One region of the Paenibacillus sp. genome, then DNA from elsewhere that is predicted to be linked to it. Evidence: riboswitches for the same ligand, from Rfam matches in the RefSeq annotation. Region 1 holds a riboswitch; the other holds the start of a gene.
The links. Region 1 has a riboswitch for ZMP and ZTP ahead of VE009_RS02560 (trimeric intracellular cation channel family protein). Riboswitches for the same ligand answer to the same signal wherever they lie in the genome.
Positions count from the first base shown of each region.

Region 2: it holds a riboswitch for ZMP and ZTP, as region 1 does, so the genes downstream of both, rpiB (ribose 5-phosphate isomerase B) here and VE009_RS02560 (trimeric intracellular cation channel family protein) in region 1, are expected to answer to the same signal.

Region 1 covers NZ_DASQNA010000007.1:326,032-330,440, forward strand. Annotated here, with positions in the region: gene VE009_RS02550 (sulfite exporter TauE/SafE family protein) at 1-274, opposite strand, end outside; gene VE009_RS02555 (alpha/beta-type small acid-soluble spore protein) at 777-995, shown strand; gene VE009_RS02560 (trimeric intracellular cation channel family protein) at 1,072-1,716, opposite strand; ZMP/ZTP riboswitch at 1,784-1,863, opposite strand; gene VE009_RS02565 (GGDEF domain-containing protein) at 2,100-3,122, shown strand; gene VE009_RS02570 (hypothetical protein) at 3,200-3,355, shown strand; gene VE009_RS02575 (hypothetical protein) at 3,375-3,596, opposite strand; gene VE009_RS02580 (YolD-like family protein) at 3,611-3,949, opposite strand; gene VE009_RS02585 (RNA ligase family protein) at 4,073-4,409, opposite strand, start outside.
Region 2 covers NZ_DASQNA010000039.1:43,835-48,243, reverse strand. Annotated here, with positions in the region: gene glyA (serine hydroxymethyltransferase) at 1-1,181, opposite strand, end outside; gene VE009_RS20785 (TIGR01440 family protein) at 1,207-1,794, opposite strand; gene rpiB (ribose 5-phosphate isomerase B) at 1,815-2,273, opposite strand; ZMP/ZTP riboswitch at 2,355-2,435, opposite strand; gene VE009_RS20775 (low molecular weight protein arginine phosphatase) at 2,487-3,068, opposite strand; gene VE009_RS20770 (manganese efflux pump MntP family protein) at 3,133-3,693, opposite strand; gene VE009_RS20765 (L-threonylcarbamoyladenylate synthase) at 3,788-4,409, opposite strand, start outside.

The sequences.
Region 1 (4,409 bases):
ATGCCTGCAGCAGCAGAACCGCGCCGACGGCGCTCGGGATGCTGCCCAACGCCAAATACTTGACGAGCGTTAGGTTGATCGTCTTCTGTCGAATATGCTGAATGCTTCCGAACAGCTTCGTGACCGAGTTATAAAACAAGTCCGTCGCCACCGCCACGCTCGGGCTGATGCCGATCCACATCAGCACCGGCGTCAGCAGCGCCGCGCCGCCGACGCCCGTCAGACCGACGAGCGCCCCGACCATGAACCCCATGAGTACAATTTCAATTTCCATCGTCTCACCCCCGGTGTCCTCTATAAGGGTTCCTTATCGTTGGTATCAAAACCTATGATAGTGTATTCGTGGAACCTCTTCGGGTGCGGAAGGCGAAACTTAAAGTCTTTCTGAAAAAAAGCGAAACGCCCGGAAACCTCGGCGTGCCCTTGGGCCTGGGCGGTCCGGCGATTCGTTCGCGGGATTATGTATTTACGGCTCTAATCATACGCCGCATTGATCACATACGTCGTCAATCGTTCGGCTTTTTTCGCTTTCTTTCCCCCAAAAGTAGAAAAAGAACGCCTGTCTGCGAGCAAACCGCCCAAAGGCCGGCAGGACGACCTTCTCACCCGGACGAGTCTTGCGAGGGACCGTCTCGCCGTTAGGCCGGACGCCCTTGCCTGCTCTCCGTGCACGTCTACCTTTCCCCTCTTCGATCGTAAGATTCGGTTTTATTTTCATAGCGCATAAAGTTTTCAGAAAAATCAAATATTATATTCAATCGACGGAGGTGAACAGCATGAGCAAATATTCGAACCCCAGCAATCTGATCGTTCCCGCGGCGAACGCAGCCATGGACCAGTTGAAGCACCAAGTCGCGCAAGAAGTCGGCGTGCAGCTGCCGCCCGACGGCTATTACGGATACGTATCCTCCCGGGATACGGGCGCCATCGGCGGCCATATGGTGCGTCGGATGGTCCAAATCGCGGAAGAAACGCTAGCCCGCGGCCGATTCTAACGAGGCGGCACACATACCGCCGGCGACGCAAAAATCCCCGCCGCCCTCGACCGGGGCAAGCGGGGATCTTTCGCGTTTATCGACCTTCGAAGGGCTGCTTGGCGAACGCGGTCAAGCCGCCGCCGTGGAACGAACGTTTCGGCAGACGCCACCCGCGGCGAACCGACAGCATGCGGAGCGCGAGAAGCAGCGCGAACAGCGCGTACATTTCCCATACGTTGCGGCCGAAGCCGAGCCCGACGATCAAGCCGCCGACCATCGCCCACACGCCGTACACTTCTTCACGGAAAATGAGCGGCTTCCGCCGCGCCAAAATGTCGCGGATGATCCCGCCGCCGCAGCCGGTCAGCAGCGCCGACGCGATGACGGCCGGCATCGGCAGCTCGAGCTGCGCCGCCAGCAGCGCGCCTTGAATCGCGAACGCGGCGAGTCCGACCGCATCGAAAAATATCCATTTCCGCACGTGATTGACCCACAAGCGCGGCACGAAGTAAACGAGCGAGCTCGCTGCGAGCGCGATCAACAGCAAATCGCCCTGCTCCCAGATCGCCCGCGTCGACGACTCGATCATGACGTTGCGGACGAGACCGCCCCCGAACGCCGTCACAAGCCCGAGCGCGTACACACCTAAAATATCGTACTCTTCCTCCATCGCCGAAATCGATCCGCTCATGGCGAAAGCGATCGTCCCGATCCACGTCAGCAGCTCCCACGCGAACATCTTTCATCTACCCCTCTCGAAGGCATCAAAAAAAGTGTTCGACCGGCAGGGTTCTCCCTTCCGTCAAACACTTCGCCCAGGCGTACGGCATATATCCCCGCGCGCTCCCTCGTGGTCCCCCACGCTTCGCCAGTCACGCGCGTTCGAAAGCATTGTCATTTTACTCACGAATATTACAATATCACCTGGGATATGCGCTGTCTACCGGGAAATTCACGAAATTATCCGGAATTTGTTCGCCTTGCGGCGGCGCGCGCAAAATGTTGCGGCAAGCATGTATAGAAAGCGGTATAGTAACCATAATGTCCTAAAGTCATTGCAAATCCCATATGAGGTGATTTCCTATTCGGACGCTCCCGAACGCTGCCAACACCTTCGCTCAGGTGAAGCGCAGCATTTACCGATTCGCGCCGCCGAGCGTACTCGTCGCCACGTTGATCGCCTTGTATTTCGAATACACGAACGGCACGATGGATGTGGAGGATTTCGTCAGCCTGCCGGCCGTAGCCGGATGGTGTTTGGCTTTCACGTACGTCGCTTACCGGAAGCCGGAGCATCTTCGCAAATTTGAGATCGCGACGTTCCTCTTTCTCTGTCTGCATCATCTGTATCGTTTCTATTTCATTGTGCACGGGAAATTCGGCGCCGGGCATCACGATCTGAACGAATACACGTTCTGGATCCCGTTCTTCTATATATGCGGCTTTCTCATCCTGGATAAAACGATGGCGCTCCGCGTGTCCCTTGCCGTGTTCACAGCTACCGTTTTTATTGGCGCGGGGCGCTTTTGGGTGGATCCGTCCGGCGCCGGCGCCATTTTGGATGTCATACTGCAGTTTTACATATCCAATGTCGTGTACATCGTCGCGCTGTATTATTTGTATTACGCCGTCGAGGCGAATGTGCAGTCCGAAGAATATCAGCGCATGGCGTTTACCGATTTTTTGACGCGCCTCCCGAACCGACGTCAGCTCGAGGAATGGATGGCCGCCGAAATCGGGGCCGTGCGCGAACGCCGCACGCCGCTGTCGGTCGCGCTGATCGACATCGATTGCTTCAAGCAGATTAACGATGCTTACGGCCACGATGCGGGGGATGCGGTGCTGGTCCGATTCGCGGCGTTTCTGTCCGAGCGCATCCGCGGCGGAGATTCGGTCGGCCGATGGGGCGGCGAAGAGTTTCTGGTGGTCATGCGCCGCACCGAGCTTGGCGACGCCGCCGCATTCGCCGAGCGGCTTCGAGCCGACCTGGAACGGGAGCCGTTCCCGGAGGCGGGGCGCGTCACGGCGAGCTTCGGCCTCGCGCAGCTCGGAGGCGGCGAAGAGCTGTTCTCCCTGCTCAAACGGGCCGACCAAGCGCTCTACGTCTCGAAAAGCGAAGGCCGGAACCGCGTGACGGCGCTGTAAACCGACTGCGTGAACGTTCTTCGCCGTTCGGCATAAATCCCAGCGAATGGCGAACCCTACGGAAGAGGTGAATCGCCGTGGATCCCAAAAAAAAGGAACCGAAACCGACCGCAGCGCCAGGCATGAACATGAACGACGACGCTTTGGAGAAAAAAGCGACCCCTCAGGATGTTCGCGGCGACGACGCTACTTCCGTCACCCGATTGTTCCTGGACCGCACCCCGGAGGATTAATTCCTCCGGCTTTCTTTTGTTACGAGCTCCTCCGATACCGTTTCCCGCCGACGCCGGGCCCGACGGCCAGCACCGACTCGATCGACAACGTGCGCGGAGCCAGCCGCTCGAGGCAGAACGTCCTCGCATAGGTCTCCCCGATTTCCAGCAGCTTCACCCGCCGCTTCGTCAACCCCTTGTCGCGGCCGGCGTAAATGACGGTTACGACTTGCCCTACGTACTTCTCCAATCGATGCTTCACGTAGCTCCCTCCATTCAGACGCGGCTGATGTTCACGATGGTCTCCAGCTGGATTCGGACCGTCTCCGCGCGCGTCTGCAATTTGATCGTTCGATCGACCGGGTCGATCTTGATCACGGCTCCGACGACCGTCTTATCGCCGTACTCTCCGAACGTCGTGACGGCCGTCTCCTCGCCGCTTACAATCGCTTCGGCAAGCGCGGCCGACAACTCTTCGACTCTCTGCTCGTCGAACTCCGGCTTCTCGCGGGCGCTCTGCCGCATGCGTCGGTTCATGTTCGCCGCCCGAAACTGGGGCAGGACGATGCGCGACGACTCCCAAAGACCGTTCTCTCGAAGCTTTTTCCCTCTCATGACGTCACCGCTTTACGAATGTATGTTCTTATTATATACCAAACAAACGTTCGATATGCAAACAAAAAAGAAATCCCGACCGGCTCTTCGGAGCAAGCAGGGATTTTATCGTTGCCGCGCGGTTCACGCCAAAAATTCAATAAACACCGGGCTGCGAAGCGTGCCGTTCCTCATGACGTGGCGGGTCTTCACCTTCGCGCGGAGCAGCGGTTCCAAATGTATGATGTCTTTGTACGAGCCGGATTCGATCGATCTCGCCACTTCGTAAAACGCCGCCTTGTGCGCCGGGCTCACGCCGAATTCGATTACCCCGGCCGGCCGCAGGCCGTCTCCCTCCGGCAGAGCCGCCAACCAACCGAACTCCGACGTGCGGTACCCCGTGATCACGACGTCCACGTACGTCCAATTAATAACCTTCTGCCATTTCTTCACGCGCCGGCCGGTCGAGTATCGGCTCGAC
Region 2 (4,409 bases), on a different contig from region 1:
TCCAGCACCGACGCGTCGTTCGGCGCCTTCAGCACCGTCGCGATGATCGTGGCAATCTGGCGCATCGCTTCGACGCCCATGCCGCGCGTCGTGACCGCCGGCGTGCCGATCCGGATGCCGGACGTGATCATCGGGCCCGCCGGGTCGTTCGGGATCGCGTTCTTGTTCACCGTGATGCCGACTTCGTCGAGCAGCTTCTCCGCGACTTTCCCTGTAATGTTGAGCGACTGCAGGTCGACGAGCATCAGGTGGTTGTCCGTGCCGCCGGAGACCAGCGGAATGCCTTCCGCGAGGAACTGCTCCGCCATCGCCTTCGCGTTCGTGACGACGTTCTGCGCGTACGTCTTGAACTCCGGCTTCAGCGCTTCGCCGAATGCGACGCCTTTCGCCGCGATGATGTGCATGAGCGGACCGCCCTGCGAGCCCGGGAACACCGCTTTGTCGATCGCGGCCGCCCACGGCTTGCGGCACAGGATGAGGCCGCCGCGCGGACCGCGGAGCGTCTTATGCGTCGTACTCGTGACGAAGTGCGCATGCGGCACCGGGCTCGGGTGAACGCCGCCGGCGACGAGGCCCGCGATATGCGCCATGTCGACCATGAAGAGGGCGCCGACGTCGTTCGCGATCGAAGCGAGCGCTTCGAAATCGATGATGCGCGGGTACGCGCTCGCGCCCGCGACGATCATTCGCGGCATATGTTTGAAGGCCAGCTTGCGGACCTTGTCGTAATCGATCGTATGCGTATCGTCTTCGACGCCGTACGGCACGAAGTTATACAGGATGCCGGACGCGTTGACCGGGCTGCCGTGCGTGAGGTGTCCGCCGTGCGCGAGATTCATGCCGAGGACGGTGTCGCCCGGCTTCAGCGCCGCGAGATATACCGCCATGTTCGCTTGCGCGCCGGAGTGCGGCTGCACGTTCGCGTGCTCCGCGCCGAACAGCGCCTTCACGCGGTCGCGCGCGATGTCTTCGGCGATGTCGACGTATTCGCAACCGCCATAATAACGGCGGCCCGGATAGCCTTCCGCGTACTTGTTCGTCAGTACGGAGCCCATCGCTTCGAGCACCGCTTCGCTGACGATGTTTTCCGATGCGATCAATTCGATGTTGTCCCGCTGGCGGCCGAGCTCGAGGCCCATCGCTTTCAGCATTTCCGGATCTTGCGCTCTCAAATGTTCCATTTCGGTCCCTCTCCCTTATCCCTGGTTATTCGCAAGCTTTTGTTGCGTTCGCTTCGTCTTCCTCTATGATATAAACGGCCCGGGCGCCGCCGATCAGCTTCGGGCGCGTGTACGCCGCGTTCACCCTCGCTTCGCCGATGAAGCGGAGCGCCGGGCGGTACGGCACCGCGACCTTGCGCAAATGCATGCCGATCATCGTCTCGCCGATATCGAGCCCGGCATGCGCCGCGATTTCCTCGACCATGACGGCGTCCGGCAGCTTGCGGTACGCGTAAGAAGCCATCGCGCCGCCCGCCTTCGGCACCGGCACGACGGTCACCGGCTCGAGCCGGTACCGCTCCATCGCCTCCCGCTCGACCACGAGCGCCCGGTTCAGATGCTCGCAGCATTGGTATGCGACATATATGCCGGTTTCGTCCCGAAACCGCTGCAGTCCGCCGAACAGCGCCGCGGCGACGTCCGTCGCGCCCGCCGTGCCGATGCGGCTGCCGAGCACTTCGCTCGTGCTCGCCCCGACGACGAACAGCCGACCCGCCGTCAGTCCGCCCGCCTGCGCGATCTCGAGCGCCGTCCGGTACGCTTCCTCCGCCCAACGTTCGAATTCCGCCGCCATGCGCATCCCTCCGTTCGGATTTACGGGTGCAAATTCGCTTGCGCTTCCAACGAGCACACTTTCGCGATGCGATTTTTGTGGCGTTCGCCTTGCGAAAATTCGGTCGACAGCCACGTCGTCACGATCTCCTGCGCGAGCCCCGGTCCGACGACGCGCTCGCCGAGCGCCAGCACGTTCGTGTCGTTATGCTCCCGCGTCGCCTTCGCCGAGAACGTATCGTGCACGAGCGCGCAGCGGATGCCCGGAATTTTGTTCGCCGCGATCGACATGCCGATGCCCGTGCCGCAAATCAGAATGCCCCGGTCCGCCTTGCCGGCGACCACCTGGTTGCATACCGCCGACGCAAAGTCCGGATAATCGACCGACTCCGGCCCGTGCGCGCCGAAATCCTCCACCTCGTGGCCAAGCGCCCGAATGCCGTCCAGCAGTTCCGCCTTTAACCGATAGCCCGCGTGATCCGCCCCGATTGCGATTTTCACCCAAATCCGCCTCCCTTATCATCTAGAGCCTATTGTACCCCAAAACAGCAAAAAAGAGCATACGACGGGTGTACTCCGTCCATGCTCTGCCCAGGCGACCGGCCGTATAACCCGATGCTCCATTGTGGTCGTCCACGAATGTCGCCAGTTACATCGGGCACCGTACTTCATTGGTTCCATCATATCGTATCCGCGACGCGCTGTAAAGACGATTTACCGCTCCTTCAGCCGTTCGAGCGCCGCTTCAATCGCCTTTTCGATCTCCTCCGCCGTCGACTCGTACACCTTGCGGCTGCCTCCGATCGGGTCCGGGATGTCCGGCGACGGCAGCTGCCGTTCCAATTCGTACAGGCGGTCGCGTTCTTCGTCCGCGATCGGCTGCCCGAGCGCGATTTTCAGCTGCAGCTCTGCGATGAGCGCCTCCCGCTCCTTCATGAGCTCGGCCGTTTCGCTTTCGGCGCTTGCGAATTCTTTCAGGGCGTATGTTTTCTCGACAGCTTGCGGAAACCGCTCCAACAAATGCCGCTTGTGATGCGACGTCATCGTCAGGATCATATCGGCCCACGCCACGTCCGCTTCGGTCACTTCGCTCGAACGGAATCCGCTCGGGTCGATCCCTTTCGCGCGGAGCACGTCCGCCGCGTGCCGCGACATAGGTTGTCCCGCGAGCGCCGCGACCCCGGCCGACTTCACTTCCGCGGGGACGCCCCGCTCCTCCGCCATGCGGCGGAACAATGCCTCGGCCATCGGACTTCTGCACGTATTTCCGGTACATACCAACAGGATTCGTTTCACGCGCTACCGTCCCCCCTCGGTCTTATTTTATGTAATCTGCCCGAGAAGTACAAACAGGTCCGCGTTATATGAGAAACAGGATGCCGAAGACGAGCAGCACCGCTCCTCCGAGCGCCTCCCCGTACTCGCCGATCATTTGGCCGACGCGGCGCCCGATCAGCATGCCGGCGATCGACAGCAGCCCGCCCATCGCCCCGAACAGCAGCACCGTCAAAATAAGATCGGTCGCGAACATGCCGAGCGAGACGCCGACCGACAGCGAATCGACGCTGACGCTGACGGCGAAGGCGAGCAGCCCCCATAGCGAACCCGTATTGAACGACGGCGCGTCCTCGCCGCGGAGCGAGCTGTAAATCATGTGCCCGCCCAGCAAAATCAACAGCCCTCCGCCGATCATGACGGCGACGTCTCCCAACAAGGTGCTTACATACTGTCCCATGCACAGCCCGATGAGCGGCATCACGACGTGAAATGCGGCGATCGCCGCGCTGATTTTCGCGACGTGCAGCAGACGTATGCCCTTCATGCCGATCCCGACGCACAGGGAGAACGCATCCATGCCGAGCGCGACGGCGATCAAGAAAATCGTCATCGTCGGGCCCAGATGCTCCGTTATTTCCGCCAAGTCTTCTCCCTCCTGTCCCCTTCTGTTACCCATGCTTATGCGGACAAGAGGGGATGTATGCGAGGGAGAATGGGACGGTTTCGCGGCTCGACGGTTAGACGCGCACGACGCGGCCGGCTGCCGCTTTGCGCAGCCGGTTCATGTAGGCGAGGCCGAGACCTTGCGGGTCGACGGCCTCGGCGTAGAGGCGAGCGGCGCGCGCCGCGTCGCATTCGCGCAGGGCGGCGTACAGCCGCTGCGCCGCCGCCGCCGTGTCGCCCCGCTCCGCGAGGGCGATGACCTTGTCGGCGCGGTACGCCGGCGCCGCGCCGTTCTCCGCGAACGCGAGCACGGCCGTTCGCGCCCCCGCCGCGGCGTCGGCGTCGAGCCGCGCCTCGATGTAGGCGCGCACCGCGTCCGCCGCGCCCTCGACCACGCACAGCTCGCCCTTGGGCGCGTAGTGCGTGTATTTGACGCCGGGGGACCGCGGCGCCTCCCGATCCGCGTCGTCCGGCTCCGCCCCCGCCGACGCCACGGCGAAGCCGGCGGCCGCGAGCGCCTCCGCGGACACCCCGCCCGGGCGCAGCACGCGCACCGCGCCGGTCGCGCGGTCGACCATCGCCACGGTCGACTCGAGCCCGACGTCGGCGGCCCCGCCGTCGACGATGCCGTCGATGCGGCCGTTCAAATCTTCGCGCACGTGGTCCGCGCGCGTCGGGCTCGGCCGCCCGGATCGG